4 regions of the Nocardioides salarius genome follow, and region 2 is predicted to be linked to each of the others. Evidence: predicted binding sites of a transcription regulator. Region 2 holds the regulator's gene; each other region holds the start of a gene.
What was found. The regulator LexA, encoded in region 2, represses DNA repair genes until DNA is damaged. The targets are predictions, from matches to a motif close to TCGAACANNTGTTCGA.
Positions count from the first base shown of each region.

Region 1: JOE61_RS14675 (HNH endonuclease signature motif containing protein) is a predicted target of LexA. The motif match lies at 3,249-3,264, and genes of this name have one in related genera.
Region 3: JOE61_RS07600 (HNH endonuclease signature motif containing protein) is a predicted target of LexA. The motif match lies at 4,774-4,789, and genes of this name have one in related genera.
Region 4: JOE61_RS02780 (DUF6504 family protein) is a predicted target of LexA. The motif match lies at 1,342-1,357, and genes of this name have one in related genera.

Region 1 covers NZ_JAFBBZ010000001.1:3,026,303-3,033,461, reverse strand. Annotated here, with positions in the region: gene JOE61_RS14690 (WS/DGAT/MGAT family O-acyltransferase) at 1-983, shown strand, start outside; gene JOE61_RS14685 (site-specific DNA-methyltransferase) at 993-2,177, opposite strand; gene JOE61_RS14680 (matrixin family metalloprotease) at 2,242-3,165, shown strand; gene JOE61_RS14675 (HNH endonuclease signature motif containing protein) at 3,328-4,608, shown strand; one part of gene JOE61_RS14670 (IS3 family transposase) at 4,900-5,179, shown strand; AL1L pseudoknot at 5,178-5,321, shown strand; one part of gene JOE61_RS14670 (IS3 family transposase) at 5,179-6,164, shown strand; gene JOE61_RS14665 (alpha/beta fold hydrolase) at 6,661-7,159, shown strand, end outside.
Region 2 covers NZ_JAFBBZ010000001.1:1,349,991-1,357,149, reverse strand. Annotated here, with positions in the region: gene JOE61_RS06590 (alkaline phosphatase D family protein) at 1-998, opposite strand, end outside; gene lexA (transcriptional repressor LexA) at 1,105-1,839, opposite strand; gene JOE61_RS06580 (LysM peptidoglycan-binding domain-containing protein) at 2,163-2,489, shown strand; gene JOE61_RS06575 (methyltransferase domain-containing protein) at 2,658-3,482, shown strand; gene JOE61_RS06570 (VOC family protein) at 3,484-3,894, opposite strand; gene JOE61_RS06565 (hypothetical protein) at 3,990-4,349, opposite strand; gene nrdR (transcriptional regulator NrdR) at 4,726-5,205, shown strand; gene JOE61_RS06555 (vitamin B12-dependent ribonucleotide reductase) at 5,409-7,159, shown strand, end outside.
Region 3 covers NZ_JAFBBZ010000001.1:1,558,680-1,565,838, forward strand. Annotated here, with positions in the region: gene JOE61_RS07555 (GDP-mannose 4,6-dehydratase) at 1-538, shown strand, start outside; gene JOE61_RS07560 (DUF6318 family protein) at 663-1,214, shown strand; gene JOE61_RS07565 (hypothetical protein) at 1,514-2,062, shown strand; gene JOE61_RS07570 (TlpA family protein disulfide reductase) at 2,213-2,695, opposite strand; gene JOE61_RS07575 (hypothetical protein) at 2,856-3,044, shown strand; gene JOE61_RS07580 (hypothetical protein) at 3,153-3,314, shown strand; gene JOE61_RS07585 (HU family DNA-binding protein) at 3,395-3,688, opposite strand; gene JOE61_RS07590 (MerR family transcriptional regulator) at 3,778-4,059, opposite strand; gene JOE61_RS07595 (Hsp20/alpha crystallin family protein) at 4,233-4,664, shown strand; gene JOE61_RS07600 (HNH endonuclease signature motif containing protein) at 4,820-6,205, shown strand; gene JOE61_RS07605 (MoaD/ThiS family protein) at 6,240-6,515, opposite strand; gene JOE61_RS07610 (winged helix-turn-helix transcriptional regulator) at 6,622-7,159, shown strand, end outside.
Region 4 covers NZ_JAFBBZ010000001.1:560,238-567,396, reverse strand. Annotated here, with positions in the region: gene JOE61_RS02795 (phytoene desaturase family protein) at 1-151, opposite strand, end outside; gene JOE61_RS02790 (YbaK/EbsC family protein) at 174-659, opposite strand; gene JOE61_RS02785 (hypothetical protein) at 757-1,260, shown strand; gene JOE61_RS02780 (DUF6504 family protein) at 1,447-1,836, shown strand; gene JOE61_RS02775 (SAV_6107 family HEPN domain-containing protein) at 1,850-2,305, shown strand; gene JOE61_RS02770 (endonuclease) at 2,320-3,543, shown strand; gene JOE61_RS02765 (DNA polymerase III subunit alpha) at 3,653-7,159, shown strand, end outside.

The sequences.
Region 1 (7,159 bases), 1.7 Mb from region 2:
CGCTGGTCGACGGCGTCTCGGCGATGCGGCTGCTGCAGAGCGTGCTCACCACCGACCCCGACCTGCGCGGCATGCCCGCGCCGTGGGCCGCCGGCCCGCCACGCAGCCGGTCGGGTCGGGGGGTCGAGGCGCCGTCGCTGCCGCAGATCCCGGTGGCCGCGCTGCGCAGCGCGCTCGCGCTGACCGCCGAGGCGGCGGCGATGCCGGCCGCGCTCGTGCGCACCCTCAGCAAGGGCGTGCGCAACGAGACCTCGGCGGTCTCCTTCCACGCCCCCCGCACCATCTTCAACCAGAGCATCACCGGGGCCCGCCGCTTCGCCGCCGAGGACTGGCCCATCGAGCGGCTGCGCGCCATCGGCAAGGCCACCGGCACCACCATCAACGACGTGGTGATGGCCATGTGCAGCGGCGCGATACGCTCCTACCTGCTCGAGCTCGACGCCCTGCCCGACACCCCGCTGGTGGCGATGGTGCCGGTGGGCCTCAACGCCAAGCAGTCGCAGATCGCCTCGGCCGAGGGTGGCAACGCGGTGGGCGCGGTGATGGTGCAGCTGGCCACCGAGCGCCCCGACCCCGCCGACCGGCTGCGCGCCATCCACGACTCGATGCAGGCCGGCAAGGAGGCCCTGTCGTCGATGACGCAGGTGCAGATCCTGGCGATGAGCGCGCTGGGCCAGGCCCCGATGATCCTGGCGCCGCTGCTGCGGATGCAGGGCATCGTGCGACCGCCGTACAACCTGATCATCAGCAACGTGCCCGGGCCGCGCACCACCCACTACTGGAACGGCGCGCGACTGGTCGGCACCTACCCGCTCTCGATCCCGATCAACGGGATGGCGCTCAACATCACCTGCACGTCGTACGACGGGCGCATCGCCTTCGGGCTGACCGGCTGCCGCCGCACGGTGCCGCACCTGCAGCGGCTGCTGGTGCACCTCGAGGACGAGGTCGCCGCGCTGGAGAAGGCGGCCGGGGTCGGTTGAGGCGGCGCCTCAGGCGGGAGGCACTTGCTGGGTGAGCTCGACCAGCCCGCCGCCGTGGCGCTCGGCGACCGCGCGCAGCCGCGCCCGGGTGATGTCGGCGACCGTGGCCAGGCCGGCCTGGGCGGCGTTGGAACCGGGCCGGGTGGGCTCGGCCCGGTTGACGCTGAGGCAGGTGCGGGTGCCGCCGTCCTCCTCGTTGAGCAGGGCGACGGCGTGGCCGGTGGTGCCGCTGCCGGCGAAGAAGTCGAGCACCGCGACGTCGTCGGGCATGGTCTGCAGGATCCGGCGCAGCAGCCCGGTCGGCTTGGGCGACTCGAAGACGTGGCCCACCAGCTCCTTCAGCTCGGCCACGGCGGTGTCGGTGGAGCCGACCTCCTCGGCGAGCCAGATGGTGGTCAGCTTCTTGCGCCGGCCCGGGTGCAGCCAGTCGCGCTGGAAGACGTCGACGCGCTCGCCGGTGCGCCCCCGCACGGTGCGGCAGACCAGGTCGTCGGCGCGCTGCTCGATGAGGGGGCGGCTCCACCGCCACACGGCGGGGCGGCCGTCGCCGAAGACGGGACTGACCTCGACGCCGCCCTCGAAGGGCAGCGTCGACACCCGACCGGTGCCCGGGTCGCCCCACACGCTGAAGTGCAGGGTGCGCGCGGTGACGGGGTTGAACTTCTTGTTGGTGTTGCGCAGCGGCAGCTCGCGGTAGCGCCGGCCGCTCTCCTCGTGCAGCAGCGCGAAGTCGCGCTCGTCGACGGTCTCCGCGCTGGTCGCGCTCAGCGCGCAGCGCGCCGGGTCGAGGGCGTAGACCAGCAGGTACTCGTGGCTGGTGGCGAAGCCGCGCCCGAGCTGGCGGCCCTTGGGGTTGAGGTTGACCACGACCTGCGCCACGAACGACGCCTCGCCGAAGACCTCGTCGAGGAGCAGCCGCAGGTGGGCGGCCTCGTGGTCGTCGATGCTCACGAAGAGCGCCGCCCTCGCCGACATCACACCGCGCGCCAGCTCCAGGCGCGGTCGCATCATCGCCACCCACGCCTGGTGCCGCGAGGCGCCGGCACCGCCGCGGATGTCGTCGCTGTAGGCGAAGTCGTTGCCGGTGTTGTAGGGCGGGTCGATGTAGACCAGGTCGAAGACCTGCTCCCGGGCGGCCAGGTCGGTGAGCACGTCGAGGTTGTCGCCCTCGACGAGGGTGTTCCAGGTGCCCACCAGCCGACCCTAGCCGCACTCCCCGCGCTCCGGCCGTCACCAGCGGTCGGGGACCATGGGCACCATGGGGTTCTGGCAACGACGGGCGCAGGCGCGGGCCCAGCGGCGGTGGGTGCGCGACATGGAGCGCCGGCTGGCCGAGCTCGACGGTCTCGACCCCTCCTTCTTCGACGACGCCCGGGGCCCCACGCACGGTGAGCTCTACCGCGCCGGCGGCCTCGGCTCGACCCCCGACCCGTCGCCGGGACGACGCGGGCGGCGCTCGCGCGGGCCGGTGCTGCCGGGCCTGCTGGTCGCCGCGGTGCTCGCCGGGCTGATCGTGGCCCGCGACCCCGGCGCCACCGGCACCCGGGTGCGCGAGCTGCTCGGCAGCAACGAGCGGCTCGGCGAGATCGTCGGCATCGGCGACGGGGACGGCGAGTACGCCTTCGTGCGCACCCAGCGCGGCAGCGACGAGCCGGTGACCTGGTCGCCCTGCGAGGAGATCCCCTACGTCGTGAACCCCGACGGCGCCCCGGTCGGCTGGGAGGAGCTGGTCGAGGAGTCGGTCGAGACCGTCGCCGGGGCTTCCGGCTTCGTCTTCGACGACGAGGGGCTCACTGACGACCGCGACTTCGACCGGCGCTCGGTGGCCGCCGGCTCGGCCAGCCCGGTGCTCATCGGCTGGGCCGACGAGGACGAGGTCCCGGGCCTGGAGGGCGAGGTCGCCGGCCTCGGCGGCAGCGCCTGGGAGACCCGTCAGATCGGGCCCGAGCGCTTCGTGACGGGCATGGTCGCCCTCGACACCGACACCTTCGACCGGCTCGCCGGCCAGCGCGGCGGCGAGCAGGCGATGCGCGCGATCCTCGTGCACGAGCTGGGCCACGTGCTGGGCCTGGCCCACGTCGACGACGACACCCAGCTCATGTACGGCGGCAACCTGGTGCGCACGGACCTCGGCGACGGCGACCTCGAGGGGCTTGCCCGCCTCGGTGCCGTCGGCTGCTGAGGCCGGCCGAGCAGTCAGTTTCGCACCACCGACCAGTCACTTTTGCACCATCGACCAGTCACTTGTGCACCGAAGAGATCATCTCGAAAAAAGTTTCGATCTGCCTGTGGAAAACGGCTTCTGACCTGGTGCTTTGTCGGTGGGCCCTGAGATACTTTACTCATGGCCACCACCGCGACGCACCCCATCGGAGGTGCTGTCGCGCGGGTGCACTCGGCCCTCGATGACGTGGCTGGTACGCCGGTGTGGTCGCTGAGCCAGGAGGCCACCGCGCAGACGTTGGTCGAGGTCTCTCGGGCCGAGGCCCGGTTGGTGGAGGTGCGCTCGCAGCTGTTGTCGCACGCTGAGACGGTGGCGGTGGCGGAGACGAACGCGTCGCCGTCGGTGGCGGTGTGGCACTCCAACGCGACACGGTCGACGAAGCGGGAGTCGTTCCGCCAGGTGCGTCTGGCGGCGGGTCTGGATCGGTACGAGCTGGTGCGGGAGGCACTGGGGCGTGGCGATGTCATCGCGGAGCAGGCGTCGGTGATCTGCACAGCGCTCGACGAGCTGCCTGACGACCTCGAGCCGTCGATCTTGGAGCAGGCGACCAAGGCGCTGGTTGCGTTCGCGGAGGTCCACGACGCGAAGGCGCTGCGGGTGCTGGGCCGTCGGATCCTCGAGGTCGTCGCGCCGGAGGTGGCTGAGGCCTGGGAGGCCGAGCAGCTGGACCGCGAGGAGCGGGAGGCGGAGAAGTCGGCGGTGTTCCGGATGCGTGAGGACGGGCACGGCCGGATCAAGGGCTCGTTCACGGTGCCGCAGCTGGTGGGTCAGATGTTGGAGCGGGCGCTGCTGGCGTTCGCCGCCCCGAAGCACCAGATCGCGAACCGCACCGCCGACGGTGCGGACGAGGAGGGCGAGCACGAGGAGCAGGCGCCGGTGCCGGTACGCCGCCCCACCGCGCAGCGGCTCGGTGCCGCGTTCGTCGAGCTCATCGAAAGGCTCGACCCCAAGGAACTACCCAAGGCAGGTGGCGTGAACGCCACCGTCGTGGTGACCATGACCCTCGACTCCCTCAAGGATGGCCTTGCGGCTGCCACCCTCGACACCGGTGACCGGATCAGCGCCGCCACCGCGAGGCGCCTGGCCTGCGAGGCCGGCGTCGTCCCTGTCGTGCTGGGCGGCAAGAGTCAGCCGCTCGACGTGGGCCGCGCGAAGCGGTACTTCACCCCGGCCCAGCGGGTCGCGATGGGTATCCGTGACGGAGGCTGCACCGCCCGGGGCTGTGATGCACCGCCGGCGATGTGTCACGCCCACCACGACGACCCGTGGTCGTGCCACGGCCACACCGACCTCGCCCGCGGGCGGCTGTTGTGTCCCTTCCACCACCGCCGGATCCATGACCCGGAGTACGAGAGCGACGTCGGGGCTGACAACCAGGTCACTTTCCACCGACGAACCTAGGAGCACTCCGCTCCCGGCGCCGTTGGTTGAGCAGCGAGGGCCGAAGGCTCGAGCGACGCCGAAACCCGGTGAGTCCATGGCGTACGGCGAACACGGTTGCGGTCTGCGAGTCACTCACGGGGTCTCGGCGTCGCTCGTCGCTAGCGCTCCTCCCTGCTCGACCAACGGTGCTGCGGTGCGCCGTTGGTTGAGCAGCGAGGGCCGAAAGCTCGAGCGACGCCGAAACCGGGTGAGCCCATTGTCGCGTGCCGGGTCTGATGGAGGCTCTCATTCCACGGAAGGATGAGAGTCATGGCAGCACCGAGGAAGTATCCCGAGGAGCTTCGGGAGCGTGCAATCAGGATGGCGGTCGATCTGCGGCGTGACCCGGCGACCAGGACCGGCGCACTGAAGCGGGTCGGCGATCAGCTGGGGATCAACGCTGAGACGTTGCGCAACTGGGTCTCCCAGGCCGAGGTCGACGAGGGCCACCGTCCCGGCGTCAGCAGCACCGAGGCGCAGCGCATCGCCGAGCTCGAGCGTGAGGTCAAGGAGCTACGGCGGGCCAACGAGATCTTGCGGACGGCCTCGGCTTTTTTCGCCGCGGCGGAGCTCGACCGCAAGCTGAAGTGACCACGGCGGTGCTGGTCGAGTACATCGACCAGCACCGGGCGAGGTTCGGGGTCGAGCCGATCTGCACCGTCCTACGCAAGGCAGGGATGCAGATCGCCCCGAGCACCTACTACGCCGCGAAGTCCCGGCCGCCCTCGGCACGCGCTGTCGCCGACGCGCAGCGCCTGGAGGTGATCCGGCAGGTCCACACCGACAACTACGGCGTCTACGGGGTCCGCAAGATGCACGCCGAGCTCAACCGGCGCGGTCACCGTATCGCCAGGTGCACCGTGCACCGGCTGATGCGCGCCGAGGGGCTGCGCGGGATCAGCAGAGCCAAAGGGCCGCGCACCACGATCCCCGGCACCGGCCCGGATGCCCGCCCGGACCTGCTGGACCGCGACTTCAGGGCACCTGCACCGAATCGTGTCTGGGTCGCGGACATCACCTACTGCCGCACCTTCGCCGGCTGGGTCTACGCCGCGTTCGTCATCGACGTCTACTCCCGCCGAGTGGTGGGCTGGCAGCTGTCGAAGAGCCTGCGCACCGACCTGGCGCTGGACGCTCTCGAGATGGGGCTGTGGACCCGCGAGCACGCCGGCCAGGACACCACCGGCGTCATAGCCCACAGCGATAAGGGCGTTCAATACCTCGCGGTTCGCTACACCCAGCGCCTGGCCGAGGCCGGCGCCGTCGCATCCGTCGGGTCGACGGGCGACTCGTATGACAACGCCCTGGCCGAGGCGTTCAACTCGCTGTTCAAGGCCGAGCTGATCCGCAACAAGGGCCCCTGGAAGAACATCGACGACCTCGAGATCGCCGTCGCCGAGTACATCGACTGGTTCAACCACCGACGCCTGCACGGCGAGATCGGACTCGTCCCACCCGTCGAGTTCGAGGAAGAGCACTACCGGCACAACCCCGCGCCGACTACCGTCGACGCGTCACTTCAGAGCCTCCACTGAACCCGGCACGCGACACATGGCGTACGGCGGGTGGTCGCGGTGGGCGGGCAGCTCATGGGGTCTCGGCGTCGCTCGTCGCTGGTGCTCCTCCCTGCTCGACCAACGGCGGCCCGCCGTTGGTTGAGGAGGTTGCGCAGCAACCGTCTCGAAACCCGGCGACCCCACGGCGTACGGCGGGTGGTTGCGGTGGGCCGGCCACTCACGGGGTCTCGGCGTCGCTCGTCGCTGGCGCTCCTTGCTGCTCGACCAACGGCGGCCCGCCGTTGGTTGAGGAGGTTGCGCAGCAACCGTCTCGAAACCCGGCGACCCCACGGCGTACGGCGGGTGGTTGCGGTGGGCCGGCCACTCACGGGGTCTCGGCGTCGCTCGTCGCTGGCGCTCCTCCCTGCTCGACCAACGGGGCAGGGCGGCGTACGCCGTGAACTGGCGCCGGGTCGCGTGACCCCGGGTCGGCGTGCTCGTTGTGTCGGTCGTCACCATCCACCCGGGAGCACACATGCGTCGAGTCACCGCCCTGGCCACCACGGCCGCCACCCTGGCCACCCTGGGACTCACCTCCCTGGGCCTCGGACCGGGCGGGACGGTCGCCCCATCGGCGTACGCCGCGCCGGCCGCGAAGCAGGTGCGGGTCAGCGACGGCTGTGTCAGCAGCGTGCCCGAGCCGGGCGAGAGCGACGCGGTCGACATCTGCTACTCGCTGTTCCGCCCGGCGGGCGCGAGCCGCAAGCGCCCGGTGCCGATGATCGTGCACAGCCACGGATGGGGCGGCTCGCGCACCACCGACCCGGCCGCGTTCGACACCTTCCTCGACGCGGGCTACGGCGTGCTCTCCTTCGACCAGCGCGGCTGGGGCGAGTCCGGCGGCCACGCGCACGTCGAGGACCCCGCCTTCGAGGGCCACGACGTACGCCGCCTGGTGCGGCTGGTCAGCCGGCTCCGGTGGGTGCAGCAGGACCGGCCCGGCGACCCGCGCCTGGGCGCGATCGGCGGGTCCT
Region 2 (7,159 bases):
GCGACCTGCTGGGAGCGGTAGGTGCGCAGGTCGAGCATGCTGATCTCGGCCAGGTCGCCGAAGCGCAGCCGCCGGTAGAGCCGGGCGCCGTCGCCCAGCGAGGCGGTGCCGTCCATGCGCACCGGCATCCACTCGTCGTACGCGCGGTGGGCGCGGGCGCGCCGCTTGAGGTAGTCGCCCTCGCTGTCGTCGTGGTTCTCGGCGTTCTTGCGCCACTGGTCGTTGGTGACCTCGTGGTCGTCCCAGGTCACGATCCAGGCGTACCTCGCGTGCAGCGCCTGCAGGTCGGGGTCGGTCTTGTACTGCGCGTGCCGGCGGCGGTAGTCGGACAGCGAGACCATCTCGCGGGCCGGGTCGTGGGCGCGGACGTCGACGTTGGACTGGCCCATGCCGTACTGGCCGGGGGCGTACTCGTAGAGGTAGTCGCCCAGGTGCAGCACCGCGTGCAGGTCGTCGCGCTCGGCGAGCAGCCGGTAGGCGCTGAACCAGCCGGCCTGCAGGTTGGCGCAGGAGACCACGCCGAAGCGCAGGTTGTCGGGCGTGGCGCGATTGGCCGGGGCGGTGCGGGTGGTGCCGACGGGGCTGCGCTGGCCGCGGGCGATGAAGCGGTAGTAGTAGGTCGTCGCGGGCCGCAGGCCGCGCACGTCGAGCTTGACGGTGTGGTCGCGCGCCGCGCTGGTGACGAAGCGGCCGCGGCGCACCACGTCGCGGAAGCGGCGGTCGGTGGCGACCTCCCAGCGCACCCCCAGCCGCGGGCCCTTGCCGGAGCCCGGGGTGGCGGCGCGGGTGGGGGTGACCCGGGTCCAGATGAGCACCGCGCGCGGCAGCGGGTCGCCCGAGGCGACCCCGTGGGCGAAGACGTCGTGGCGGGCCCGGGCCGCCTGGGCGGCCGGCAGGACGCCGCTGCCGACGGCGATCGCGGCGCTGCCGGCGCCTCCGGCGGCCAGCACGGTACGCCGGGCGAGCGAGGTCGAGGTCGGGCTCTGGGGTGGGGTCACGCCTCATCCAACGACGAAACCCCGCCCGCGTGACGCGGACGGGGGTGTCGACACCGACTGTTCACCGTCGGTTCGACGGCGGGTCGGTGAGGGTCGGTGGTGGGGCTCAGACGCTGCGCAGCACGGCGGTGACGACGCCCAGGATGGAGGCGTGGGTGCCGTCGATGGGCTCGTAGGCGTCGTTGTGGGGCAGCAGCCAGACCTTGCCGTCCTTGCGCTGGAAGGTCTTGACGGTGGCCTCCTCGCCGATCAGGGCGGCGACCATCTGGCCGTTGCTGGCGGTCTGCTCCTGGCGGATCACCACGTAGTCGCCGTCGCAGATCGCGGCGTCGATCATCGAGTCGCCGGAGACCTCGAGCAGGAACAGCTGGCCGTCGCCGACGAGCTGCTGCGGCAGCGGGAAGACGGCCTCGACGCGCTCCTCGGCCAGGATCGGGCCACCGGCGGCGATCCGGCCCACGACCGGCACGTAGGAGGCCTGCGGCATCGTGTTGCCGATGTCGGTCTCGTCGACCGAGCTCTCGTCGGCCGAGGAGATCGCCTTGCGCCGGGCCATCAGCTCGGGCAGGAAGACCTCGAGGGCGCGGGGGCGGTGGGGGTCGCGCTTGAGGAAGCCTTTCTCCTCGAGCACCTTGAGCTGGTGGGAGACGCTGGAGGTGCTGGTCAGGCCGACGGCCTGGCCGATCTCGCGCATGCTCGGCGGGTAGCCGCGGGTCTCGATGGCCTCCTTGATGCAGGCCAGCACCTTGACCTGGCGCGGGGTCAGACCGGTCGCGTCAGGGGGCCCGTCGGGCAGCTCTGCGACGCCCCGCTTGCGGGGGCCGCCGTCCTTGGTCGCCATCGTGTGCCTTTCGTGCGCGAGGCCCGAGCCGGGGAGTCCGCTCGGATGGTCGTGGGGCCACGGTATCGCCGCGCGCGCCCGACTTCAAACATCTGTTCGACTGCGTGTCGCGAGGCGCCGGGCGTCACCACCGTCTCGAACAATTGTTCACCGGACCCCTTGCGTGCATCGAACACCTGATCTAGTCTCGCTCATGTGTTCGATCGAACACCTGGTCGATCCGGCGCCTGATGGCCGGCTCGAGCGGGACTGTCGGTGGTCGTCGGTAGACATCACCTCGCAGCGATCGACCACCCGACCACCCCCTTCCCCAGGAGGTCCAGATGAGCACGATGACCCTCACTCCCGCCCTGTCCACCACCGTCCGGCTGACCCGCCGCGGCCGGCTCGTGGTGCTGGCGCTCGGCCTGCTGCTCGTCGCCCTGGTGGGCGTCGTCCTGGCCGGCGGCTCGGTGGCCACCAGCGAGTCCGGTCCCACCCCGGCGACCGAGATGATCACCGTCGGCACGGGCGACACGCTGTGGGCGATCGCCGCCGAGCGTGCCGAGGCCGGCGACGTGCGTGAGGTCATCGAGCGCATCCAGCGGCTCAACTCCCTCGACGGTGGCCTGGTGGTCACCGGTCAGCGGCTGGTCGTCCCGGCCGGCTGAGCCGGACGCCCGGGCGTGAGGTCCGGGCACGGCGGCCACCTGGCCGCCCACGATTTTCGCCGGTCGCCTCGACCCCGGCCGGCGAAACCAGGGGAAAGACGAGGGGCGGGCCCGCAGTGGGCCCGCCCCTCGCGCCATGTCCGGGTGCGCCTCGGTCAGGGTGGGGGCATGGGTGCGGCTCGCGACGACGACGTGTTCGAGGAACGACTGGCGCAGTGGCAGGCCTGGTGCGAGGCGCCGTGGGGCCGGCTGCGGTTCAGCGTGGTGCGCGAGACGCTGCGCCGCCAGGCCGAGGCGCTGGGCGGGCCCGGCGGCGGGCTGCGGGTGCTCGACGTGGGCGGAGGCGACGGCCGCGACGCGGTCGCGCTGGCCTTGGCCGGTCACCACGTGACGGTCCTGGACCCCGCCGCCTCCTGGCTCACCGAGGCCCGCTCGCGCGCGGAGTCGGCCGGGGTGGGGGAGCGGCTGGTGACCGTCGAGGGGTCGATCGACGACCTGGGCGCGGTCGGCGGCGGCTTCGACCTGGTGCTGTGCCACTTCGTGGTGCACTACCGCCCCGCCGAGACCGGCGCTGCCGACGTACGACGTCTGGCGGGGGCGCTGCGCCCCGGCGGACGGGTCTCGGTGATGGCGCCCAACCCCGCAGCCCGGGTGCTCGGCCGCCTGGTGCGCGAGGGCCCGGAGGCGGCGCTCGAGCAGCTCGAGCGCGACGACATGGAGTCGGCCACCTTCGCCACCACCGCCCGGGCGGTGCCTCCCGAGGAGGTCGAGGGCCTCCTGGTGGACGCCGGGCTCGAGGTGGTCGGCCGGTACGCCGCTCGCGTCGCCAACGACTACCTCGCCGACGACACCCTCAAGGCCGACCCTGACTACTTCGCGGCGCTGGAGCGCCTCGAGCTCGCGCTGTGCGACCAGGAGCCGTTCCTCCGGCTCGGCGCGCTGTGGCAGGTCGTCGCGCAGCGCCCGGCACGACCGGGCGTCGACGAGCGGTGAGTCAGCTGGACAGACCCTGAGCGGCCATCCAGTCCGGGTCCGGCTCGACGGGCTGGATCAGCTCGACGACCAGGCCGTCGGGTCCGGCGACCTGCATCCGGCGCTGTCCCCAGGGCTCGGTCACGAGCTGCTTGAGCAGCGGGACCCCGGCCGCGACCAGCCTGTCGTGCTCGGCGCCGACGTCGGGCACGACGAGCGCGAGCATGGTGCCGCGCACGCCCGGGGCGGGCTCGACCCAGGTGTCGTGGTCGTGCTGCACGAAGTCCACGCTCAGTGCCTGGTCGGGGTGGCGCGTGCTGACGTACCAGCCGAGGTCGACGGCGACGTCGAAGCCGAGTTGCTCGCTGAGCCAGGAGCCGGCCGCGCTGGGGTCGGGGCTGGCGAGGACGGTGCCGATCTGCGTGACCTGCATGGGTGGGTCCTCTCCTCGTCCGGCCGGAGGTCCGAGCCTGGCAGGCCGCCGTGGTGCGACGCCACCGGTTTGCGGGCCGGTCGGCGGCAGGCGGGTCAGCGGGCGGCGCGCCGCCCGCCGGGGCGCGGCGGGGGAGTGGCCGGGTCGCGGGTCAGGCCCAGTGCCCGGGTCAGCCTGGCGATGAGCATCAGGCCGACGAAGAGGCAGGCCACGGCGCCCACCGAGGCCAGGGCCAGGAAGAACCACGCCGCGGACTCGCCACCCCGGGCCTGGGTGCCGAAGTCGATGGCGGCGTAGACGAGGTAGCCCCAGGCGATCACGGCCGCGGTGACGGCGAGCGCCAGGCCGAGGAGTCGCGGCTGGAAGGTGCGGGGCGCCCGCTCCGCGCGCCGGGATCCGGCACGCTTGCCGGGGGTGCCGGTGGGGGCCTGCTCCGGTTGCTCTCCCACCTCCACGTCCACATCCTCATTGTGTCGGACGCGACCCAGCCGCCGCGAGCGGCTCGCGGGTCTCGTCGTGGCGGCGTCGGGCGCGTCGCGGGCCGGTCCGGACCACCGGGTCGCAGCGTCGGCACCGCGCTGACCTGCGGCTTTGTGGATGCACGGATCCGGGTCACACCGAAATCGCCGGACGGCTTGCGCGGCTCGTGGTCGCGGGCGTACGGTTCCACTACATCTAGTAGTTACACCGATGTAGTTATCCACATCTAGTTCACAGTCGGATGCGGGATGCTGCACAGATGAGCGGTTGTTCTCCACAGGAACGGCCTCGATATCCACACCCAACCGGCCCCCGACGGGGGTTGTCCAGCGCGCCCGAGAGGAGGACCCGATGCACTGCCCCTACTGCCGTGCCACCGACACCCGGGTCCTCGACTCGCGGGTCTCCGAGGACGGCGGCTCGATCCGCCGCCGGCGTACCTGCTCGTCGTGCTCGAAGCGGTTCACCACCGTCGAGCAGATGCAGCTGATCGTCGTGAAGCGCTCGGGGGCCAGCGAGCCCTTCGTGCGCGAGAAGGCCGTGGCCGGCGTGCGCAAGGCGTGCAAGGGCCGACCGGTCACCGAGGACCAGCTGGCCTGCCTGGGCCAGGTCGTCGAGGACACCCTGCGCGGGGCCGGCGCCGCCGAGGTGGCGGCCCACGAGGTCGGCCTGGCCATCCTCGGGCCGCTGCGCGAGCTCGACGAGGTCGCCTACCTGCGCTTCGCCAGCGTCTACCGCCAGTTCGCCTCCGCGGCGGACTTCGAGGACGAGATCGCCATGCTCCGTGCCGAGCGGCTCACGCTCGACACCGAGCCCCAGCCCACGGGCTGACACACAGACCGCCCGGCAGGTAGTGGGGAAGCTGCCTGCCGGGCGCACCACCTCTTCCCGCACCGCATCAGTCGATGTCGGTGGTCGCAGCGACCATGGACACCGCCAGCACGACCCAGCAGCAGACCCACAGCAGACCAGCAGCAACCCGCAGCACAGCCACAGACGAGCACCCCTTAGACCGGGACACAGAGGAGCACGGCATGACCGAGACGGTGAGCGGCGCAGGCGCCGACGCAGCGACCAAAGGCCAGGGCAAGGGCCTGACGATGGAGCGCGTCTTCAGCACCGAGGGGGTGCACCCCTACGACGAGCTGACCTGGGAGAGCCGCGACGTCGTCCAGACCAACTGGAAGACCGGCGCCACCGTCTTCGAGCAGCGCGGCGTGGAGTTCCCCGCCACCTGGTCGGTCAACGCCTCGACCATCGTCACCACCAAGTACTTCCGCGGCGCGGTCGGCACCGACGCCCGCGAGCGCAGCCTCAAGCAGCTCATCGACCGCGTGGTCTCCCAGTACGTCAAGGGCGGTGTCGACCACGGCTACTTCGCGACCAAGGCCGACGCCGAGGTCTTCGAGCACGAGCTGACCTGGCTGCTGGTCAACCAGTACTTCTCCTTCAACTCCCCGGTCTGGTTCAACGTCGGCACGCCCTCGCCGCAGCAGGTCTCGGCCTGCTTCATCCTCTCGGTCGACGACTCCATGGACTCGATCCTCAACTGGTACAAGGAGGAGGGGTTCATCTTCAAGGGCGGCTCCGGCGCCGGCCTGAACCTCTCGCGCATCCGCTCGTCGAAGGAGCTGCTCTCCTCGGGCGGCACCGCCTCGGGCCCGGTCTCCTTCATGCGCGGCGCCGACGCCTCGGCCGGCACCATCAAGTCGGGTGGCGCGACGCGTCGTGCGGCCAAGATGGTCGTGCTCGACGTCGACCACCCCGACATCGAGGAGTTCGTCGCCACCAAGGCGCGCGAGGAGCACAAGATCCGCGCGCTGCGCGACGCCGGCTTCGACATGGACCTGGGCGGCGAGGACATCACCTCGGTGCAGTACCAGAACGCCAACAACTCGGTGCGCGTCTCCGACGAGTTCATGCGTGCGGTCGAGGAGGGCACCGAGTTCGGTCTGCGCTCGCGCGGCACCGGCGAGGTCATCGAGACCGTCGACGCCCGCGACCTGTTCCGCAAGATCTCCACCGCCGCGTGGGAGTGCGCCGACCCGGGTCTGCAGTACGACGACACGATCAACGACTGGCACACCAACCCCGAGACGGGGCGCATCACCGCGTCGAACCCGTGCTCGGAGTACATGAGCCTCGACAACTCCTCGTGCAACCTGGCGTCGCTGAACCTGCTGAAGTTCCTCAAGGACGACGACACCTTCGACGCCGAGCTGTTCGCGAAGGCCGTCGAGGTGATCATCACCGCGATGGACATCTCCATCTGCTTCGCCGACTTCCCGACCGAGCCGATCGGCCAGACCACCCGCGACTACCGCCAGCTCGGCATCGGCTACGCCAACCTCGGCGCGCTGCTGATGGCGATGGGCCTGGGCTACGACTCCGACGGCGGCCGATCGATGGCTGCGACCATCACCTCGCTGATGACCGGCGTCTCCTACAAGCGCTCGGCCCAGCTGGCCGGCGTGGTGGGCCCCTACACCGGCTACGCCCGCAACGCCGACGCCCACAAGCGCGTGATGCGCAAGCACCAGGCCGCCAACGACACCGTGCGCACCCTGCACATCGCCGACTCGCAGGTGCACAAGCTGGCCACCGCCGCGTGGGCCGACGTGCAGAAGCTCGGCGAGACCAACGGCTTCCGCAACGCCCAGGCCTCGGTGCTCGCGCCGACCGGCACCATCGGCTTCATGATGGACTGCGACACCACCGGCATCGAGCCGGACTTCTCGCTGGTGAAGTTCAAGAAGCTCGTCGGTGGCGGTTCGATGCAGATCGT
Region 3 (7,159 bases), 210 kb from region 2:
CCACCACCTGGTCGTCAACTACCGCGAGTCCTACGGGCTGTTCACCGCCACCGGCACCCTCTACAACCACGAGAGCCCGCTGCGCGGCGAGCAGTTCGTGACCCGCAAGATCACCCGCTCGGTCGCCGAGATCGCGCTCGGGCGGCGCGACGAGGTGGTGCTGGGCAACCTCGACGTACGCCGCGACTGGGGCTTCGCCGGCGACTACGCCGTCGCGATGCAGCGGATGCTGCAGCTGGACGACCCGCAGGACTTCATCGTCGCCACCGGCACCTCCCGCCCCCTGGCCGAGGTCGTCGAGGTGGCGTTCGCCGCCGCGGGGCTCGGCTCGCCCGAGGGCTACCTGCGCCAGGACCCGGCGCTGATGCGACCCGCCGACGTCGCCGACCTCGTGGGCGACCCGACCAAGGCGCGCGAGCAGCTCGGCTGGACCCCCAGCGTCTCGTTCGAGCAGGTCATCGAGCACATGGTGCGCGTCGACGTGACCCGGCTCGAGCGGGGCGTCGAGGACGCGGGCGACTACCTCTCGCCGGCCTGATCCGCGGTCGCCGCGGCGCTTGTCCACAGGCGCCAGGTGAGACCTGGCGCCGAACTGGGTAGGTCTCTACCGTGAATCGCGCCCACCCCCCTCCCATGGGCGCCCTCTCGGGAAAGCAGAACAGATGAGACGACACCTCGCGTACGCCGCCGGCGCGGCCGTGCTGGCCCTGGCCGGTTGCGGTGGGGACGACCCCACGCCCCAGGTCGCCGACCCGACCCCCTCCGCGAGCGTCTCGGCCTCGCCCAGTGCGAGTGCGGCGGTGGAGAAGGAGGCGTGGGAGAAGAAGACCGAGGCGGGGGCTGAAGCTTTCGCGAAACGCTGGGTCCGAGCATTCAACGAAATGCAAGCAAGCGGAGAGGTCGGGGAGTTCGAGAACCTTTCAACCAGTGAATGCGAGACGTGCCGCAACTTCGTTGAAATGACCGACCAAGCCTACGCGAATGGCGGACGCATCGAATCAGACGGATGGCGTATCCGATCCGTCGCTGCGACCTCGTTGGACGTTCCCAATGGCCACCAGTTCGCGTTGCGCGTCCGACAGCTGCCCCAGCAGATATTCGAGACCGCTGAAGCAGAGCCGACAAGCTTCCCAGGCGGGACCGTCACATTCTTGTCGACCGTCGTGTGGCAATCCGGAGGGTGGCGCATGTCGGCCTGGGAGTTCCCAGCATGAAGCTACTCGCCCTGATCACTGCACTCACGCTGATCACCTTCGCGCCCGCGCCCCCTGCCAATTCCGCCGGAACTTGCGCAGGCGAAGCGTCAGCCGGCGTCAACAGTTGGAACAGTGTCGTCACCTGCGCCGAGCCATCGGCAACGGCATCTGCATCCGCCAGCGCACAGGCCGCGTCCGAGTCGTCGGTCACTTACATCTACGAGCCGCTCTGCCAAGCGAGCGATGGCATCGTCCAGTCGACGGCCTACGGGTGCGCGGGAGCGTTCGAGTGTGGGGACAACGGTTTGTTGCATGACGTGACGTCAGTCGACGGTGACGGAACGCAGATCGGACTCGGCGCGACGTGCATCGAGCCCGGCGACCCCGTCGCCGCAGCAACCGCACCCGTCCTGACCCCGGGCCGCATCCTCGAGGCCTTCCGCCGCATCCCCCTGCCGGAGGCACCCCTGGAGGTGCAGCCGCCGGGCGGGGAGACGCTGGTCAACTTCGACACGATCCTGCACACGCAGGCCGAGCCGTTCACCGAGACCGTCCAGCTGCTCGGGCGACAGGTCACCTTCGACATCAGCCCGGCCAGCTTCACCTGGAGCCTCGGCAACGGCGAGACCATGACCACCACCGACCCCGGGCGGCCATGGGCGCGCGGCGTGGGGATGGACCAGTACGTCTCGCACCGCTACACCGAGGCCGGCCCCGTCACGCTCGACCTCACCACCACGTGGGGCGCACGGTGGCGGCTGGGCAACGGGCCGTGGCGCGACGTCGACGGCACCGTCACCATGACCAGCCCCGCGCAGGACCTCCAGGTCCGCACCGCCCAGCCGCAGCTGGTCTCCTACGACTGACATCCGCGGTGTGCCAGCAACCGGACCCGACGCCCGGAAGGTTGCCAGCGCACCGCCGACCACCGGCCCGCAGCTCCGGCGGTGCGCCACCAACCGGACCCGGCTGACAAACGGTTGCCAGGTCACCGCTGCCCGGGACCGGCGGGCGGGTCAGTCCCCCACGACCGAGCCGAGGGTCGCCAGCACGGTCTCCTTGCGCGGCGCCCCCGCGGCGCGGGTGGCCTCGCGGCCCGACGCGTCGAGGACCAGGGTGGTGGGGGTGCGCAGCACGTCGAGGCGGCGTACGAGGTCGAGGTGGTGCTCGGCGTCGACCTCGAGGTGCACCACGCCCGGCACCAGCTCGACCACCTCGCTCAGCGCGCGGCGCGTCGCGCGGCAGGGCGCGCAGAAGGCCGACGAGAACTGCACGAAGGTCGCCCGCTCCCCCAGCTGCGCGTCGGGCACGGCCGCGACGACGTCGTCCCAGACGGTCCGCTCGGCCACGGCCGGCTCCGTGGCCGCTGCATCGGCGCCACCGGCAACGCCCCGCACCTCGTGGGTGCCGCGGAACCGCCCGTCCGTCAGAGCGCGGTAGGCGCCGAAGGCGAGAGCGATCACGACGGCCGCGAGGGCGATCCACAGTCCGGTAGGCACGTCCGCGTCAACAGCGCGTCACGGCCGCACATTCCACCTCGCGCCCCAGCGACCAGGGCCACGCCCACCGAGGTCTGGACCACCACCGGATTTTTACATCCGCCCGCAGTTCAGGCGACGAACTAGCGGGCATCAGGACAAGAAGACCTTGAAGGCCGACATGGACCTGCTGATCGCGACGACGCTCGTCGTCTGCCTGTGGTGCCTGGCGCCCCTGCCGCTGGCCGTCGCCATCGGACGCGCCTTCCGCGACGGCCACAAGCTCGACGTCCACCAGATCGAGGCGGCCCTCGCCACCCTCGGGCGGCCCGGAAGTGACAGGACGCGCTTCCAGTCTGACTGTGACTGAGGCATGATGGTCTAGTCCACCGCGCAGCGCTCCGCCATCCCCCTGACACACCGGCGCAGCGACCGCACAGTGGACCACCAGGCCGTTCCCCACCCCCCAGGGAGACCCGTGCTGACCATCGTTGCCATCGTCGCCCTCGCCCTCATGGCGTGGTCGATCCTGTCGCTCGTCGCCGGCATCGTCGTCGGCTCGCTGCTGCGCCGTGGCCAGCCGCCCGCCGACGTACGCCGCCACCCGGCGCCCCCGCGCCTGGTCCAGCCCGCCGCCTGAGCAGCGAGCACCCCGCCAACGACCGAGGGCCGGGCTCCGCGTGAAGCGGAGCCCGGCCCTCGTTGGCGTCAGTGGCTGGATCAGCCGGAGACGGCCTTCTTGAACGCGGCCGCGGCCTTGAAGCCGGGGACGGTCGTCGCGGCGATCTGCATGGTCTCGCCGGTCTGCGGGTTGCGACCCTCGCGAGCCGAACGCTCACGGGGCTCGAAGGTGCCGAAACCGGCGATGCTCACGCGCTCACCCTTGGCCACAGCCGAGACGATCGCCGACAGCGCGGCGTCGACGGCACGCTCGGCGTCGGCACCGGTCAGCCCGGTCTCCTTGGCCACGGTCTCGCGAAGCTCTCCCTTGTTCATGCAGTTCTCCTTCATCATGTTGCTCGTCGTGGGGTCCGTCGTTCACCGCACCCTAACCAGCAAACCCCCCGAAACCGCGACCTGGCGGGCCTTTCTCCCGGTTTTTCTCAGTCTCGGCGCCTCGAGGCGAGCTGTGAGCGCAGCCGGCGCACCTCCGCCTCGAGCTCCAGCACCCGCGCCACCCCCGCCAGATTGAGGCCGTCGGCGAGCAGCTCGCGGATGCGGTGCAGCACCTCGATGTCGGCCTCGCTGTAGAGCCGGTTGCCGCCCTCGGTGCGGTCGGGGTCGAGCAGGCCGCGCCGCTCGTAGACGCGCAGGTTCTGCACCTCCATGCGCACCATCTGCGCCGCCACCGAGATCGCGAAGACCCCCCGGACTCGCGCCGCCATCGCCTGCACCTCCGTCTGCACTGAATCTCAGAAAATTCTCAGCCCCGCCACTTGAGTCTGACCTACTGGATGGATTACAACAAACCTGTAACCACTGATACAGGTACGGCGGGCTTACGCAGACCGTCTGGACCATCCGACCAACCACCATCCGAACTCAAGGAGGACACCCCATGTTGCTGCGATCCACCGACCCCTTCCGCGACTTCGACCGCCTGACCCAGCAGCTGCTGGGGACGACGAACCGCCCGGCCGTCATGCCGATGGACGCCTGGCGCGAGGGCGAGCAGTTCGTCATCGAGCTCGACGTGCCGGGCGTCAACCGCGAGAGCATCGACCTCGACGTCGAGCGCAACGTGCTGACCGTGCGCGCCGAGCGCGTGGCCAAGAACGGCGACTGGGAGCGGTTGGCCTCCGAGCGACCCACCGGCGTCTTCAGCCGCCAGCTGGTCCTCGGCGACAACCTCGACCTCGACCGCATCGAGGCGACGTACGCCGACGGCGTGCTGCGCCTGGTCGTGCCGGTCGCCGAGAAGGCGAAGCCGCGCAAGATCGAGATCGGATCCGCCTCTCCCGAGCGTGAGACCACCGCCATCGAGAGCTGAGTCCGACCCCTGCACACCGCCTACGGCCGCCCCGCTCGGGGCGGCCGTTGGCGCGTCTCCGGCCGCGCCCCACGAGGCTGTGGACTGGGAAAAAGTTCTCCACAGATTGTCGAACTGGTGTTCCCATCGGGCCTTGGGGTTGGGAGAATGAACCCATGACGGTCCAGGCGCTCCCCACCCCCACCGCAGCCCCAGCGGTGAGCGAGGCGAGCGCCCACCTGGCCCGGGCCCACGAGGTCGCGCTCGAGCGGGTGCACCGCGACGAGCTCGCCCAGCTGCTCACCACACTGGCCACCCTGGAGTCCCAGACCGAGGCGCTGCGCCTCAAGGTCCTCGCCGAGGCCGAACGCCGCCAGGTCGCCACCGACGAGGCCGCCACCGGCACCGACGCCTGGGCCGCCGCCCTGACCGGCACCACCCGCGAGATCAACGCCGGCGGACTCCACCTCGCCCAGCTCCTCAAGACCAAGTACCACCACACCCGCGAGGCCTACGCCGCCGGGCAGCTGCGCGCCGACCAGGTCCGCGTCATCGTCCGCGCCGCCGAACAAGCACCCCTCGAGACAACGGTCGAGCAGCTCGCGGCCGCCGAGGAGGTCCTGGTCAACAAGGCCACCGGCATCGGCACCAGGTCAGGCCGCCCCATGAACGCCAAACGCCTGCGCCAAGCAGCCCGACGGATGCTCGACATCGTCGACCGCGACCTGGCCGACAAGCACGAAGCGATCATGCTCGGCCGCGAGTCCCGCCGTGCCAAGCACGAGACCTACCTGGCGCTGCACGACAACGGCGACGGCACCTACTCCGGCAAGTTCACCATCCCCGAGCTGCACGGCTCCCTGCTGCGCACCGCACTGGAGACCCTGTCGGCACCCCGGCGGCTCAACAAGACCCGCACCAGCGCTGAGGGCGAGACCATCTCCGGCTACGACGAGTCCGCGCCCACCGGCCCCGGCCACGGACTCTCCGGCTGGGAAATCGCAGGCAACGCCCTGTGCGAGCTCATCGAACACCTGCCCACCGACGGCTGGAACGGCGCCAACGCCCTCACGATCCTGGTCACCATGACCGCCGAGGACCTCACCCACGACCTCACCCAAGCCGGGAAGCTCGACCCCGCCGACTGGCCCGACTGGCACGGCCCCGACGAGACCGGCACCGCCAAGCTCGACACCGGCATCCGCACCGCCGCCGGCGACCTCCGCCGCCTGGCCTGCGAAGCCGGCCTCGTCCCCGCCGTCCTCAACACCAAGTCCGTCCCCCTCGACCTCGGCAGGACTCGAAGGCTCCACAGCCACCACCAACGAAAAGCCCTCGCACTCGTCCACGACACCTGCGCCATCGGCACCTGCGAACGACCCTTCGCCTGGTCCGAGATCCACCACCTGATCCCCTGGTCACACCACGGCGACACCGACCTCGACGCCATCCCCCTCTGCTCCTGGCACCACCACCGCGCCCACGACCCACGATGGCACCTCACCCACCACCCCCTCCGCGGCTGGGAGCTGCGCGCCCGCGAGCGCCGCAGGAGATCCTGACGCGCCGCACGGCCGCTTCCCGGCGTCCAGCCGCTCAGCCGCCGGCGAAGGGCGGCAGGAACTCCACGGTCGCGCCCGGCTCGACCCGCACGGAGCCCGGATCCTGGCTGCCGACCGGCTGCTCGCCGATCAGCGTCGAGCAGACCGCGAGCACCCGCTCGAGGTCGGTGCCGGGGTGCAGCGCGACCGCGCGGCGTACGACGTCGGCGAGCGTCAGCGCGCCGTCGACCTCGAGCCGGTCGGAGCCGGTGCCCGCCGCGTGCTTGGCCCCGGCCCAGTAGTGCACGTGCACCACATCTGTCTCGTCCACGTCGCTTCCTCCTGCGCCCGGTGCTGCCTTGGGTAGTATTCAACCCGGATCACCGACCGGAGCCCAACGATGCGTTCTGGTCCCCCGCACACCGGAGGGACCCACCGTGAGCACGATTCTCCTCCTGACCAGCGCCCTGCAGCCCTCGGCCGAGGTGCTCCCCGGGCTCGCCCTGCTGGGCCACCAGGTCCGGGTGCTGCCGCCCGAGGGCAGCGCGCTCCTCGAGGCGCCCGACGCCGACCTGCTGCTCGTCGACGGCCGCCAGGACCTCGCCCACGCCCGCGACCTGTGCCGCCTGATCCGCACCACCGGCAGCGACCAGCCGGTGCTGCTCGTCGTCACCGAGGGCGGGCTGGCCGTGGTCAGCCACGACTGGGGCATGGACGACGTGGTGCTGCACACCTGCGGACCCGCCGAGCTCGAGGCCCGCATCAAGCTCGGCATCGGTCGCCTGGCCGCGCGCCGCGACGCCGACGACCCCGAGAGCCACCTGATCCGCTCCGGCGAGGTCACCGTCGACGAGACGACCTACACCGCCCGCATCGGCAAGCGCCCGCTCGACCTGACCTTCAAGGAGTTCGAGCTCCTCAAGCACCTGGCCCAGCACCCCGGGCGGGTCTTCAACCGCCAGCAGCTGCTGCAGG
Region 4 (7,159 bases), 790 kb from region 2:
CCCAGCGGTAGCCGTCGGCGTGCACCGAGCCCAGGGCCCCGCCGAGGGTCGCGGCACGCTCGAGGAGGGTGACGTCGTGGCCGGTCTTGGCGAGCCGGCCGGCGGTGGCGAGGCCGGCGTACCCGCCCCCGACCACCACGACCCTCGCCACGGGCACAGACTAGCCAGGCGGCTCAGGCCGGCGGGGCCTCGACGTCGACGACGCCGGCGCCGGTCATCTGGCGCAGCTCCTCGAAGGAGGTCGAGAAGACGGCGGCGGGGTGGCCCGCGGCCGCCCAGACGACCTCGTGGCGCGCCAGCCACTCGTCGAGGTACGTCGGCACCGGCGCCGGGTGGGCGAGGGGGGAGACCCCGCCGATCACCTGCCCCGTGTGCTCGCGCACGAAGTCGGGGCCGGCCCGGGCGAGGCGCTCGACCCCGATGCGCTCGGCGAGCGCCCGCACGTCGACCCGGTGCGCGCCCGAGGTCAGCACCAGCACCGGCGAGCCGCCGGCGTCGAAGAGCAGGCTGTTGGCGATCGCGCCCACCTCGCAGCCCAGGGCCTCGGCGGCCAGCGCGGCGGTGTGGACGGCGTCGGGCAGGACGACGACCTCGCCGTGCCCACCCAGGCGGGCCAGCTCGGCGCGGAACCGGGCGATGCCCGGGTGCTCGGTGCTCATGGCTGCGACCCTAGAGTTCGCACCGGGTGCCCCGCACCCGGCTGCCGCCCCCGGACCACGAGACCACGCACGAGACCACGCACGAGAGAGGGCCGTCATGGACGACGACCGCCTGGAACGACCGCGCGCGCTGAGGGCGTGCCTGCGGCTGCACCTGGTGCTGCTGGCGCTGGGGGCCCTGACCGTGGTCCTGACGGCGGTGCTGCGCGACGACCTGGTGCTCAACTGGGCGCGGGGGCACCGCTCGGCCGCCGAGATCCTCGAGCGGCAGGGTCTCGACTACCTGATCGAGGAGCAGCCGATCGCGGTCCCGCAGTTCTTCCCGGTCGCCGCGGTGCTCTTCGTGGTGATGGCGATGCTGATGGGGGTGCTGCTGGTCTTCTTCCGCAACGGCCACCACTGGGCGCGGGTGTGCCTGGCGGTGCTGGTGGTGATGACGGCGGTCGCGACCCTGAGCGGCATCCGCGTCGAGCCGCCCCAGGTCTTCGTGGTGCTCAGCTACCTCTCGCTGGTGGTCGAGGTCGCGATCCTGGTCACCATGTTCCACCCCGACACCGACCGCTACCTCAGCGCCACGCACGACCGGATCGCCGCCTCCTGAGCCGTCGGCGGCGCTCCTCCACAGGGCCCCGCCACGATCCTTGACCCACTGTCGGTGGGGGCGTGTACCTTGGGAACAAGTTCGAACACAGATTCGAACATGCTCCCGGCGGGGGCGACCTCGACCCCGCCTCCGCTGGGGGCTCCAGGCGGACCTGGCGCCCGGCGCGCCGGAGAGGTGGCAGTGATGGAGCTGATGCGACGCTACGACGAGCCCGTCGAGGTGCGGTGCGGCCAGCTGGCCGGCGCCGAGACGATGGTCCCCGAGCAGTTCCTGTGGCGCGGGCGGCTCTGGAAGGTCCGCTCGGTGCTGGAGCACTGGGTGGAGACCGGGGAGTGGTGGCGCCACGCCGGCGTGCGGGCGGTGCTGGGGTCCGAGGAGCCCGCCGACGGCTCGAGCGCCGAGCGGCCGGCCCGCCCCCGCCCGCTCGAGGAGCTGCTCGCCGAGCGCGCGCTGTGGCGCGTCGAGGCCGGGCGTGGTGCCGCGGTGCGCGGGGCCGAGGACGCCGGCGGGGTCTTCGACCTCGCCCTCGACGTCGACGCCGGGCAGTGGCTGCTCGTCGGCTGCGCGGACTGACGGGGTGCCGGTGATGACCCGCTCCTCCTTCTCCGCGCCCGTGCCGCACCCGCAGGCCCTGCCGGTGACCACGCACTCCTACCTCGCCCGGGCCGCGGAGTCGCTCAGCGAGGCGATGGCCACCCCCGAGGTCCCGGCCCGCTACGCCGGGGCGCACGTGTCGGCGCTGCGCTCGGCCGCCGCCCTGCTCTCCGCGCGGGCCCGGCCCGCCGGTCCGCGCCGCCGGGCCCAGAAGAACGCCTGGGTGCTGCTGGCCGAGGTGGCCCCCGAGCTCGCCGAGTGGGCCACGTTCTTCTCCGCCGGCGCCGCCAAGCGGGCCGCGGCCGAGGCCGGCTCCTCGCGGGCGGTCACCGAGCGCGAGGCCGACGACCTCGTCCGCGACGCCGACCGGTTCCTCGCCGTGGTCGAGCAGTGCCTGGGGCTGGTGCCGCACCCGCCGCTCCAGGAGCGCATCGCCCGCGCCGGGTGAGGCAGGCTGGGCCCATGCCTCCCGTCCTCGCCCCGCGTCGGCTCGGCGTCCTCCTCCTCGTCGGTGTCCTGGGGCTGCTCCCGGCCTGCGCCGGCCAGGAGCCCGCCGAGGAGGCCGGGTCCGCGGGCGGGGCGCGCACGTTGCTCGACCCCGTCGCGACGGCCGGCGCGACCGCCGTCGCGCAGGCGCTGGCCAGCCCCGACGGCACGGCGCTGAGCGTGCGGGGGCACCTGGTCGGCCAGCCCGTCGCCCCGGGCGAGGTGGTGCGCGGCCCCTTCTCCTCCGACCTGGCGCTCGCGGTGGCCGACGACCCGGGGGAGCGCGACCCGGCGCGGATGCTCCTGGTCCAGCTGCCCGCCCCGCTGCGCAGCACCTGGGGCCTGGCCTCGCACCCCGAGCTGCTGGGTGCGGAGGTGGTGCTCGGCGGCGAGCGGGCGTCGTACTTCTCGGCCGCCGGGCTCAAGCAGGTCGACGCGGTCGCGCTCGTCGGTGCCGCGCCACCGACCCCGGCCCCGAGCGCCGCCGGCGACCTGCCCGCGGTGGTGCAGGAGTACTACGCCGACGCCGAGGGTCGCTCCGGCGACGACCTGGCTCGCGCGCTGCACGAGATCGTCTCGACCGACGTCGAGCGGCTGCGCTACGACGAGCTGTGGGAGGCGCTGCGCGACACCGACGCCGACCCCGCAGCGCCCGGTCGCGTGATCGAGCTCTACACCGGCGACAGCGTGCCGGGCGACGCCAACGGTGGAGACCCCGAGGAGTGGAACCGCGAGCACGTGTGGCCGCAGAGCCGTGGCGGGTTCGGCACCGCCGCGGGCCCCGGCACCGACCTGCACCACGTGCGCCCGGCCGACGTCAGCGTCAACGCCGACCGCTCCAGCCTCGACTTCGACGACGGCGGCAGCCCCCAGGGCGAGGCCGCCGACACCTACCGCGACGCCGACTCCTGGGAGCCGCGCGAGGCGGTGAAGGGCGACGTGGCCCGGATGGTGCTCTACATGGCGGTGCGCTACGAGGGCGGCGACGGCTTCGCCGACCTCGAGGTCTCCGAGCAGGTGGGCCGGCGCGACCTCGACGCGCTGGGCCACCTCGGTCGGCTCTCGACCCTGCTGCGCTGGCACGAGCAGGACCCGCCCGACGCCTTCGAGCGCGCCCGCAACGACGCGATCTTCGAGACCTGGCAGGGCAACCGCAACCCCTTCGTCGACCGTCCGGAGTGGGTCGCCGCGATCTGGTGAGGGCGGGTTGGCGCCGGGGACGCGGCGGGGTTAGGCTGGACGTCTTCTCGAACATGAGTTCGAGAAGATTGTCGTCAGGGTCGAGCCGACGCGAGAGGTGGACCGACCCGTGCCCGACCCGTTCCCGCACCTGCACGTCGCCTCCGGCTACTCCCTGCAGCACGGCGCCTCGCTGCCGCACCTGCTGGTCCAGCGCGCGGCCGACCTCGGCATGGACCTGCTGGCGCTGACCGACCGCGACGGCACCTACGGTGCGGTGAAGTTCGCCAAGGCGTGCCTGCAGGCCGGGATCAGCCCGGTCCTCGGGGTCGACCTGGCCCACCGCCCGGCCCCCGTCGAGGGCCGGGCGCCGGTGCCCGGGCGCGGGCGCACCCCGGTGCGGGGCGGCGTCTTCCGCGACCCGCGGCTGCCCCGGGTCACCCTGCTGGCCCACGCCGCCGGCCCCGGCGGCGGGCGGGGCGGCTGGGCCGCGCTGTGCCGGGTGCTCTCGACCACCCACCTCGCCGGCGAGCGCGGCACCCCGGTCCTGGACCCCGAGGACCCCGAGGTCGCGGCGCTGCTCGGCTCCGGCGACCTGGTCGTGCTGCTCGGCCCCGCCTCCGAGGTCGGGGCCGCGGCGGCCGTGCGCCGCCGCGACCACGCCCGGGCCGCCCTGGAGCGCTGGCGGGCCCTGGTGCCGCGCGAGAACCTCCAGGTCGAGGTGGTCTCGCACCGCCTGGCCGGCGACGGCCCCGGCTCGACCCGGCATGCCGCCCGGATGCTCGCCCTGGCCGAGGAGAGCGGCGCGGGCTCGGTGCTGACCAACGCGGTGCGCTACGCCGATCGCAGCGACGCCGCCACCGTCGACGTGCTCGACGCCGCCCGGCGCCTGGTCGCCCTCGACCGGCGCCACGTCGACCGCGGCAACGCCGAGGGGCACCTGAAGTCCGGTCCGCAGATGCGCGAGGTCGCCCACGAGGTCGTGGCCCGCGCCGGCGCCGGCACCGGGCGCGAGGCGCTGCGCCTGCTGGCCCGCACCCGGGCGCTGGCCGAGCGCTGCGCCCTCGACCCGCGTGCCGACCTCGGCCTGGGCGAGGTGCACTTCCCCGAGTTCAGCCTCTCCACCGACCACCCCAGCGCCGACGTGGCGCTGCGCGCACGCTGCGAGGGCGCCATCGGCGACCGCTACGGCAGCGGCGGGCTCGCGGTGGTGTGGAAGCGGCTCGACGACGAGCTCGCGGTGATCGGCGAGCTCGGCTACGCGTCGTACTTCCTGACCGTCGGCGACGTCACCGACCTGGTCAAGCAGATGGGGGTGCGGGTCGCCGCGCGCGGCTCGGGGGCCGGCAGCCTGGTCAACTACCTGCTCGGCATCTCCGGGGTCGACCCGATCCGCCACCAGCTGCTGATGGAGCGCTTCCTCTCGCCGCTGCGCCAGGCGCTGCCCGACATCGACGTCGACGTCGAGTCCGACCGGCGCACCGAGGTCTACGAGCGCATCCTCGACCGCTACGGCGGCGAGCGCTGCGTGTGCGTCTCGATGATGGACACCTACCGGGTGCGCCACGCGGTGCGCGACGTCGGCGCCGCGCTCGGCATGCCGCCGGCCGAGACCGACGCGATCGCCAAGGCCTTCCCCCACATCCGGGCCCGCGACGCGCGGGCGGCGCTGGCCGAGCTGCCCGAGCTGCGCGCCAGCGGGCTGGGCGAGGCCCGGCTCGACCTGATGTTCCAGCTCGTCGAGCGCCTCGACGGGCTGCCGCGCCACGTCGCGGTGCACCCGTGCGGGGTACTGCTCTCCGACGCGACCCTGCTCGACCGCACCCCCGTCGAGGCGTCGTACGCCGGCTTCCCGATGAGCCAGTTCGACAAGGACGACGTCGAGGACCTCGGCCTGCTCAAGCTCGACGTGCTCGGCATCCGGATGCAGTCGGCGATGGCGCACGCGCTCACCGAGATCGAGCGGGCCGAGGGGGTGCGCATCGACCTCGAGGACGACCAGCAGGTGCCCTTCGACGACCCCGCGACCTACCGGATGATCTCGGCGGCGCGCACCCTCGGGGTCTTCCAGATCGAGTCGCCGGGCCAGCGCGAGCTGGTCGGCAAGTCCGGCATCGAGACCTTCGAGGACATCATCACCGACATCTCGCTCTTCCGGCCCGGGCCGGTCAAGAGCGACATGATCACGCCCTACCTCGAGGTCAAGCACGGGTGGCGCGAGCCGCGCTACCTCCACGACGACCTGCGCCCGATCCTGGCCCCGACCCGGGGCGTGGTCGTCTTCCACGAGCAGGTCATCGAGATCATCGGCTGCTTCACCGGCATCTCCTACGCCGAGGCCGACGAGAAGCGCCGCGCCCTCGGCGACGCCGAGGGGATGGCCCAGACCCGGGCCTGGTTCTTCCCGCGCGCGCTGGGACGCGGCTACCCCCTCCCCGTGGTCGAGGAGGTGTGGAGCGTGCTGGAGGCCTTCGCCTCCTTCGGCTTCTGCAAGGCCCACGCGGCGGCGTTCGCGCTGCCGACCTACCAGTCGGCCTGGCTCAAGGCGCACTGGCCGGCGCACTTCCTGTCCGGGGTGCTGACCCACGACCCGGGGATGTACCCCAAGCGGCTGATCCTCGAGGACGCCCGCCGCCTCGGCGTGGCGGTGCTCGGGCTCGACGTCAACGCCTCCGAGCAGGCCTACGTCGTCGAGCGGGTCGAGCCCACCGGCGCCCACCCCGGACCCGACGTCCCCGACGGCCGCCCCTGGGGCATCCGGCTGGCGCTGGCCGAGGTCAAGGGCATCAGCGAGGCCGAGGTCTCGCGCATCGTCGCGGCCCGGCCCTACCACTCGCTGCCCGACTTCTGGCAGCGCGCACGGGTCTCGCGCCCCGTGGTCGAGCGGCTGGTGCTGGCGGGCGCCTTCGACAGCACCTACGGCATCGGGTCGGCGGGTGGCAGCGACGTACGCCGCCGGGGGGTGCTGACCCGCCGCGACCTGCTGCTGCAGGTCGCCGAGCTCGACCGCCAGGGACGGGCCCTCGAGCGGGCCTCGCGGGGGCGGGGGCTGGCCGGTCGCAAGACGTGGAGCGGCACCACCGCGCGTGCTCACCAGGTGGCCGAGGCCGCGGCCGCGCGCAACAGCACCGACCTCGGGGTGCGGGAGCGGGCGCAGGCGGGGGAGAGCGCCGCCGAGACCGACCGGCGCCGCGACCGGCGCCCGGGCGACCAGGCCGAGGACTACCGCGACGACCGCGGCGCCCCGGTGCGCGAGGGCGTGTGGGGCCGCTCGCTGGCCCAGGCCCGCACCGCCGCACCGCCGCCCCCGGTCGACTCGGTGCAGCTGAGCCTCGACCTCGGCGACGCGCCGGGGGAGGGCGGGGTCTCGGGCCTGCCCGAGATGACCGGCGAGGAGCAGATGCGCGCCGAGCTCGAGATCCTCGGCCTCGACGCCAGCCGGCACGTCGTCGACACCTACGGGCCCTTCCTCGACGCGCTCGGGGTGACCCGCAGCGAGCAGCTGCTGCAGCGGCGCAGCAAGGCCGAGCTGCTGGTGGCCGGGGTCAAGGTCGCCACCCAGACCCCGCCGATCCGCTCCGGGCGCCGGGTGGTCTTCCTGACCCTCGACGACGGCACCGGGCCGGTCGACGCGACC